Linked DNA regions of Methyloterricola oryzae. The protein of the gene in region 1 interacts with the protein of each later gene in a pairwise test. Links are inferred from orthologs where the notes say so. Each region holds a gene or a part of one and is shown on either strand. Other genes may lie near its edges.

Region 1 (4,515 bases):
CCCAGTCGGCGGCTTCGCCGCTGCCTTCCATGGAACCGGTGAAAGGTTCGGCGGGGGTGCATTCCACGTGGCCGATCTGATCCAGCAGGTATTCCGGCAGGCCGTTTTCGTAATGCCAGACGGTTTCCTCCCCGCTGGCTTCCTCGCGCAGGGTGATCTTGAGGCCCGGACACAGCACCGCCTTGGCGCGCAGCAGATGCTTGAGCCTGGAGACGGATACGCGCGGCGAATCGAAGTAACGGGGCTCCGGCCAGAAGCGCACCACACTGCCGGTGTCCCTCGGCCTGGTGCTGCCGATTTCCGTGAGTTCGGTGAGCTTGTCGCCCTGGGCGAAGCTCATGGCGTAGACCTTGCCGCCGCGGCGGATCTCCACCTCCAGGCGCGCCGAGAGCGCGTTTACTACCGACACGCCGACGCCATGCAGGCCGCCGGAGAAGCCGTAGCTCTTGTGGGAGAACTTGCCGCCGGCATGCAGCTTGGTGAGGATCACCTCCACGCCGGAAACGCCCTGCTCCGGGTGAATATCCACCGGCATGCCGCGGCCGTCGTCGCGCACCGTGACGCCGCCATCGGCCAGCAGGGTGACGTCGATCGTGCGGGCGAAGCCGGCAAGGGCCTCATCGACGCTGTTGTCCACCACCTCCTGGGCCAGGTGGTTGGGGCGGCTGGTGTCAGTGTACATGCCGGGCCGTTTGCGGACCGGGTCGAGGCCGCTGAGGACCTCAATGGCGGAAGCGTCGTATTGTTCGGTCATGGCGCCTGTGTGCGAGTCCTTCTGGCTTGAATCATCATCTGATTTCGCGATTCGGTATTTTACATGAGGGCCGGGTCTTCGCCCTTGCGTGGTTGATGGGGGTCTTGAGCTTCACCATTCGATAAAGAGGAACGGTCGCGCCGGGTAGGTGCCAAGAAATTTCCATCATGGCGTGCAACGCCACCTGCCGTTTCTGTGATGCCGGCATGTTCGCCATGGCCTTATCGGTAGGCATTTTGCGGCATCGTCTTGCCGGTTCCTGATGTGTTCCTGGCATGTTTTCAACCAATTGAAATTTAAATATAAAGCAGTAATGGCCGGCACTCGATTCAGTGTCCATCAGTTGTTTTCCGCTGCCCCTGAGGACGCTGATGAAATTGTCCCGGATTCCCCTTGACTTGCCTCAGGTTGGTTTCTATATTGAGGCCAAGTGGAGTTTAGTGGAAAAAAATGGAGATTAATGGGGAGCGGGGGCGGAGTTGTTTCGGGGCGTCAATTCGATCAATCTTGACGAAAAAGGCCGGCTGGCCATCCCAACTCGCTACCGAGCGGAGTTGCAGGAGTGCTGCGAGCGCCAATTGGTCCTGACCGTCGGGCTCGATCGTTGCCTCATGCTGTATCCCTTTCCCGAGTGGGAGGACATCGAGCGCAAGCTGGTGAAACTCCCCAGTCTCAACAAGCAAGCAAAGCGTTTACAGCGGCTCCTCATCGGCCATGCCACCGAGTGTGAGATGGACAGCCAGGGCCGCGTTCTCATCGCGGAACCGCTCCGAAAGTTTGCCAACTTGGACAAGCGCGTGGTGTTGACGGGCCAAGGAAACAAGTTCGAGATCTGGGACGAGGACGTGTGGAATCGCAGCCGCGACGAATGGTTGGAAGAGGAGGGAGTCGAAGACCTGGACGACCTGTCGCCCGAACTGGAATCCCTTTCTTTCTGATGAGTGTTGAAAAAGGCGCGCACGTGCCGGTGATGCTGGCGGAGGCGCTGGAAGGCCTGAACATTCAAGGCGATGGATTTTACGTGGACTGCACTTTCGGACGGGGCGGGCATTCTGCCGCAATTCTCGCACGACTCGGGCCGGCCGGGCGGCTGCTGGCTTTAGACAAGGACCCCGCCGCAGTGGCATGGGCCAAGGAACAGGGCTTGCTGGCCGACGAGCGATTCGCGGTGTGGCACGGCAGCTTTGCGGAACTGGTCCCGCAGATTGACAAGTTGGGGAAAACCGGCGATGTCGGCGGCATTTTGATGGATCTGGGCGTTTCCTCCCCGCAGTTGGACGAAGCCGAGCGTGGTTTCAGTTTCATGCGCGAGGGGCCCTTGGACATGCGCATGGATACCAGCCGCGGTCCAACGGCCGCCGAGTGGATCGATGCGGTGACGGAAAGCGAACTCGAGCGGGTCCTCAGGACCTATGGCGAGGAGCGGTTCGCCCGTCGTATTGCCCGTGCGATCCTGGCAGCTCGGCCCTTGACGAGCACCTCGGCCCTGGCCCGGGTGATCGAGCAGGCGGTTCCGACCCGGGAAAAGGGCAAACATCCGGCGACCCGCAGCTTTCAGGCGATACGCATTGCCTTGAACGGTGAGTTGGAGGCATTGGAGCAGGCTTTAGAGCAGGCCGTCAAGGTGCTGCGTCCAGGGGGCAGGCTGGTGGTGATCGCCTTTCATTCGCTGGAAGACCGTATCGTCAAGCGCTTCATGCGCGACCAGGAACGGGGCCGGCCGCTACCCGCCCATCTGCCCGTGCCTATCGAGCATCGGGCGCGACTGCGTCGGGTCGGCAAAAAGCGCCTGCCATCGGCCGACGAGGTTCAGGCCAATGTGCGCGCGCGCAGCGCCGTCATGCGGGTAGCCGAGCGGGTGGCGGCATGAGGAGCATCCTGGTGCTGCTGCTGATCGTGGTGGTTTCGGCCTTGGGCGTGGTTTACACCAAGTACCGGTCACGCATGTTGTTCGCTGAAATCCAGCGCCTGGAGCAGGAACTGGACGGCTATGAAGTGGAGCTTGGGCAGTTGCAGCTCGAGCAGAATACCTGGGCGGAACACAGCCGCATCGAGCGTCTGGCCCGCACCCGGTTGGGGATGGATTTGCCCCGCAGGGAATCGATCATTTATGTCAAACCTTAGTATTGGCAAGCTACCATGATGGTCATCAGTAATACCAGACGGATCGATGAAACGGACTACGCCGGTCGCTGGCGTTTCCTCTTGATTGCCATGATGTGCGCCATGCTGGTACTCGTGGGGCGCGCTATCAAACTGCAGGTGCTGGACCGCCAGTTCCTGATCCAGCAAGGTGACATGCGCCACGTCGGCGTGGTGCCGGTTCCGGCGCACCGCGGCCGCATCCTTGACCGCAACGGCGAATTGCTCGCCATCAGTTCCCCCGTCAAATCCGTTTGGGTCAATCCCAAGGAGTTCGAGGCGAGCGACCAGGATGTCAAAGCCTTGGGCGATGCGATCGGGATGAGCCCTAAGGAGATCCGGCGGCGCACGTCCAATTCCGGCCGCGGCTTCGTCTATCTGAAACGGCGCATGAGTCCGGAGATGGCTGACCAGGCTATCGCAATCGGCATTCCCGGTGTCTACGCGGAGCGGGAGTACCAGCGCTATTACCCCACAGGCGAAGTGGCGGCCCACATGCTGGGGTTCAACAATATCGACGACAGCGGTCAGGAAGGCATGGAACTGGCCTACAACGACTGGCTGAAGGGTGTGCCCGGCGCCAAGCGCATCATGCGTGACGGCAAGCGGCGCATCATCGAGGACGTGGAAGTGCTGCGCATGCCGTCGGCAGGCAAGGACCTCAAGCTGAGTATCGATCAGCGTCTGCAATACCTGGCCTACCGCGAGCTGAAGCGAACCGTGCTGCAGCACCGAGCGAAGTCGGGCACGCTGGTCCTTCTGGATTCGGAGAGCGGCGAGGTGCTGGCCATGGCCAATCAGCCGTCCTTCAATCCCAACAGCCGCGCCCGTATCAGCGGCAACGTCTCCCGCAACCGGGCCATTACCGATCTGTTCGAGCCCGGCTCCACCATCAAGCCGTTCGGCGTCGCCTGCGCCATGGAATTGGGCAAAATCGGGCCCGGCACGGTGTTCAACACCAGCCCGGGGCAGTTGCGCGTGGGCAGCAATGTGGTGAAGGACGTGCACAACTACGGCGTCCTGGATGTGGCCCACATTCTGCAAAAGTCCAGCAACGTGGGCATGACCAAGATCGCCCTGAACCTGCCGTCCGGCAAGCTTTGGGCTTTCTACAACAACCTGGGTTTCGGTCAGGGGCTGGAGACCGGTTTTCCCGGCGAGGCGAGCGGCCGGCTCTCCAACCACCAGAACTGGGGTCCGTTCCACCAGGCGACGCTGTCCTTCGGCTATGGTCTCTCAACTTCCGCGCTGCAACTGGCGAGGGCGTATTTGTCCTTGGCCAACGGTGGCGAAATACCGATGGTGGGCCTTTTGAAGCGGGAGAAGCCGCCTGAAGTCCACCGCATCATGTCGGCCAAGACCGCCAACAGCGTGAAAACCATGCTGGAGGCTGTGGTGACCCGCGAGGGAACCGCCATCAAGGCCGCCATCCCCGGATACCGCGTAGCCGGCAAGACCGGCACGGTCAAGAAAAGCGGCGCCCATGGCTATCAGCAGGGCGCTTACCTGTCGCTGTTCGCCGGCATGGCGCCAGCGAGCAAACCCAAATTGGTGATGATCGTGATGATCGACAATCCTACAGCGGGCGAATACTACGGCGGCGCCGTGGCGGCCCCCGT
Region 2 (3,672 bases), on another replicon or contig:
CCCGCGAAGTGCTGGACTCCCGCGGCAATCCCACCGTCGCGGCCGACGTGGTCCTGGCCGACGGCTCCTTCGGCTCTGCCATGGTGCCCTCCGGCGCCTCAACCGGCAGCCGCGAGGCCATCGAATTGCGCGACGGCGACAAGCAGCGTTATCTGGGCAAGGGCGTGCTCAAGGCGGTGGAGAACGCCAATACCACCCTGCGCGAGGCCGTAATCGGCCTGGATGCCGGCGACCAGGCCGCGTTGGACGCTCGCATGATCGAATTGGACGGCACCGACAACAAGGGCCGCCTGGGCGCCAACGCCCTGCTCGCCATTTCCCTGGCCAGCGCCCGCGCCCACGCCGCATCCGTCGGCAAGCCCTTGTACGCCGCACTCAACACCACGGGCGAGTTCATCATGCCGGTGCCGATGATGAACATCATCAACGGCGGCGCCCATGCCGACAACAGCGTGGACTTGCAAGAGTTCATGATCCTGCCGGTGGGCGCGCCCAGCTTCCGCGAGGCCCTGCGCTATGGCGCCGAGGTGTTCCATAACCTGAAGAAAGTGCTGCACGACCGCGGCCTGGCCACCACCGTGGGCGACGAGGGCGGCTTCGCCCCCAACCTGTCCTCCAACGAGGAGGCCATCGAAGTGATCCTGGAGGCCATCGCCAAGGCCGGCTACCAGGCGGGCAAGGACATCTACCTGGGCCTGGACGTGGCCAGCTCCGAGTTCTACAAGGACGGCCAGTACGACCTGGCCTCCGAGAGCCGCAAGTTCGATTCCGCCGGTTTCATCGATTACCTGGCCGCCTGGGTGGACAAATATCCCATCGTCAGCATCGAGGACGGTCTGGCGGAGGGCGACTGGGACGGCTGGAAACTGCTCTCGGACAAGCTGGGCTCCCGCATCCAACTGGTGGGCGACGACCTGTTCGTCACCAACCCGAAGATTCTCAAGGAAGGCATCGACAAGGGCATCGCCAACTCCATCCTGATCAAGGTCAACCAGATCGGCACCCTCACCGAAACCCTGGAAGCCATCCGCATGGCCCAGGCCGCCGGCTACACGGCGGTCGTCTCGCATCGCTCTGGCGAAACCGAGGACAGCACCATCGCCGACCTCGCGGTGGCCACGGGCGCCGGACAGATCAAGACCGGTTCATTGAGCCGCTCCGACCGTGTGGCCAAATACAATCGCCTCCTGGTGATCGAGGAAGAGTTGGGCAGCCGCGCGGTCTACGCCGGGCGCAATGCCTTCAAACGCGCCATCTGACCCCTAGCCTGAACCTGCTTGAAGAAGCTGATCGTCTTCCTGTTGCTCCTGATCGGGCTGTTGCAATACCGGCTCTGGTTCGGTGACGGCAATGTGCTGGAGCTGCACCGCCTGGGCGAGCGCATCGAGGAACTGCGCCGGGAAGGCACGCGGCGGCAGGAACGCAACGCCGCCCTGGAGGCCGAGGTGATGGACCTCAAGCAGGGCACCGACGCCATCGAGGAAAGAGCCCGCCAGGACCTGGGCATGATCAAGGAAGGCGAGTTCTTTGTGCAGGTGATCGAGCATCAGCCGCCACCCAGCCCGGCGCCCGCCGCCAAGGAGACACCCAAGGGCACGCCGGTTCCAAAACGTCGCCGGGCGCGTAAACCGCCTTCCGATCCGGTGGAGGAGTTCGACCGGCAGGCGCAACCTTCGGCTGCTCCCGCACCGGCCAGGGCTGATTAGCATGACGGCGTGCATCCGCTACTGGGGCGTCGTCCCCGCCGCCGGCGTGGGCAAACGCATGGGCGGTGTCATCCCCAAGCAATATCTGGCCGTGGCCGGCAAGCCGGTGTTGCAGCACACCCTGGAGCGCCTGCTGGCGGTGGAGCGTTTCGCCGCCATCGCAGTGGCCCTGGGCGCCGAGGACGGCTACTGGCCCGACCTGCCCTGCGCCAATGAGGCCCGCATCGTCACCGCGCCCGGCGGCAAGGAAAGGGCGGATTCGGTGCTGGCGGCCCTGGTCCGGCTCGAGGAACTGGCTCATTTGGAGGACTGGGTGCTGGTGCACGATGCCGCTCGCATGTGCGTCACTCCTAGCGATGTGGAAAGCCTCATGGACCGACTGGCGGACCACCCCGTCGGCGGCATACTCGCCCTGCCCTCCACCGACACCCTGAAGGGTGTGGAATACGGCGTCATCGTCGACACGGTGAACCGCAACCATATCTGGCGCGCCCTGACGCCGCAGATGTTCCGCTACGGCACCCTGCGCTTTGCCCTGGAGGACGCCGCCCGGCGCGGACTGACCGTCACCGACGAGGCCAGCGCCCTGGAACTGCAGGGCCAGCGCCCGGCCATCGTGGAAGGCCGCCCCGACAATATCAAGATCACGCGGCCGGAGGATCTGCCCCTGGCCGCCTTTTACCTGGAGCAGCAATGTTTCGCATAGGCCAGGGCTACGACGCCCACAAATTCAAGGAAGGCGACGGTATCGTCATGGCGGGCGTGCACATCCCCTTCACCAAGGCCATGGCCGCCCATTCCGATGGCGACGTGGCGTTGCACGCCCTGTGCGACGCGCTCCTGGGCGCCGCCGCCCTGGGCGATATCGGCAAGCACTTCCCGGACACCGATCAATCCTTCAAGGGCATCGACAGCCGCATCCTGCTGCGCGACGTCTGCGCCAAGCTCAAGGGCATGGGCTACCGGCCGGTGAACGTGGACCTCACCATCATCGCCCAGGCCCCCAAGATGGCGCCGCATATCCCCGCCATGCGCGAAATCATCGCCAGTGACCTTGGGGTGGAACTGGATGCGGTGAACGTCAAAGCCACCACCACCGAAGGCATGGGCTTCGAAGGCCGCGGCGAAGGCATCTCCTCCCTGGCGACGGTGCTCCTGGAAAAACCGTGAGCCTGCCCCTGCTGCCCCACGCCTGGGGCGGACCGGCCGCCAAGGGCGCCCTCAAGGCCACGCCGGAGGACTTCGTCGTGGAAGAACTGCTGGGCTTTGAACCCAGCGGCGAAGGCGAGCACATTTTCCTGCGGGTGGAAAAGACCGGCGAGAACACCGACCACCTGGCCCGCCAGATCGCCCGCCATGCGGAAGTCCCGCGCCAGGCGGTGAGCTATGCCGGCATGAAAGACCGCAATGCCCGCACTATCCAGTGGTACAGCGTGCAGGTGCCGGGCAAGCGGGAAATCGACTGGTCCGGCCTGGCATCGGAGCGCGTGCGCGTGCTGGAAACGCGCCGCAACAGCCGCAAGCTCAGGACCGGCGCCCTGCGCGGCAACCGTTTCGAGATCGTCCTGCGCGACCTAGACGGCAGTCCCCAAATGATCGAGGAACGGCTGCAACGCGTCGCGGCGGACGGCGTCCCCAACTACTTCGGGCCACAGCGCTTCGGACACGGCGGGCGCAACCTGGAGCAGGCCCTGGCGATGTTTTCCGGCGAACTCAAGCTGCGCGACCGCAACCTGGCCGGCATCTATCTGTCGGCGGCGCGCTCCCATGTCTTCAATTCCGTCCTTGCCCGACGGGTCGTGGAAGGCCACTGGAACAAGGCCCTGCCGGGCGATGTGTTCATGTTCGGCGATTCGCACAGTTTCTTCCGCGAGGCCCTGAACGAGGACATCCAGCGCCGTGTCGAGGCCCGGGAGATCCACCCCAGCGGTCCGCTCTGGGGCAAGGGCGAACTGCCGACCAGCGA

The links. Proteins that work in one complex are often made in the same cells at the same time.
Region 2: the proteins of ftsL (region 1) and ftsB interact in binary tests that used the Escherichia coli proteins (3 or more experiments, as listed by UniProt). The link is inferred for Methyloterricola oryzae from one-to-one orthologs.

Annotation. Positions count from the first base shown.
Region 1 is NZ_JYNS01000006.1:229,253-233,767, reverse strand. What follows is about bases 1,250-4,249. They hold ftsL (cell division protein FtsL), read left to right. Parts: upstream 1,250-2,620; coding sequence 2,621-2,878; downstream 2,879-4,249. Other genes in these bases: EK23_RS10745 (peptidoglycan D,D-transpeptidase FtsI family protein), read left to right, coding at 2,894-4,249; rsmH (16S rRNA (cytosine(1402)-N(4))-methyltransferase RsmH), read left to right, coding at 1,692-2,624; mraZ (division/cell wall cluster transcriptional repressor MraZ), read left to right, coding at 1,250-1,692. In the rest of the region: parE (DNA topoisomerase IV subunit B), read right to left, coding at 1-754; EK23_RS10765 (hypothetical protein), read right to left, coding at 789-1,094; more of mraZ, read left to right, coding at 1,234-1,249; more of EK23_RS10745, read left to right, coding at 4,250-4,515. UniProt on the Escherichia coli protein: Essential cell division protein. May link together the upstream cell division proteins, which are predominantly cytoplasmic, with the downstream cell division proteins, which are predominantly periplasmic.
Region 2 is NZ_JYNS01000013.1:75,343-79,014, reverse strand. The notes cover bases 300-2,991. They hold ftsB (cell division protein FtsB), read left to right. Parts: upstream 300-1,277; coding sequence 1,278-1,706; downstream 1,707-2,991. Other genes in these bases: truD (tRNA pseudouridine(13) synthase TruD), read left to right, coding at 2,873-2,991; ispF (2-C-methyl-D-erythritol 2,4-cyclodiphosphate synthase), read left to right, coding at 2,400-2,876; ispD (2-C-methyl-D-erythritol 4-phosphate cytidylyltransferase), read left to right, coding at 1,708-2,412; eno (phosphopyruvate hydratase), read left to right, coding at 300-1,259. Outside these bases: more of eno, read left to right, coding at 1-299; more of truD, read left to right, coding at 2,992-3,672. UniProt on the Escherichia coli protein: Essential cell division protein. May link together the upstream cell division proteins, which are predominantly cytoplasmic, with the downstream cell division proteins, which are predominantly periplasmic.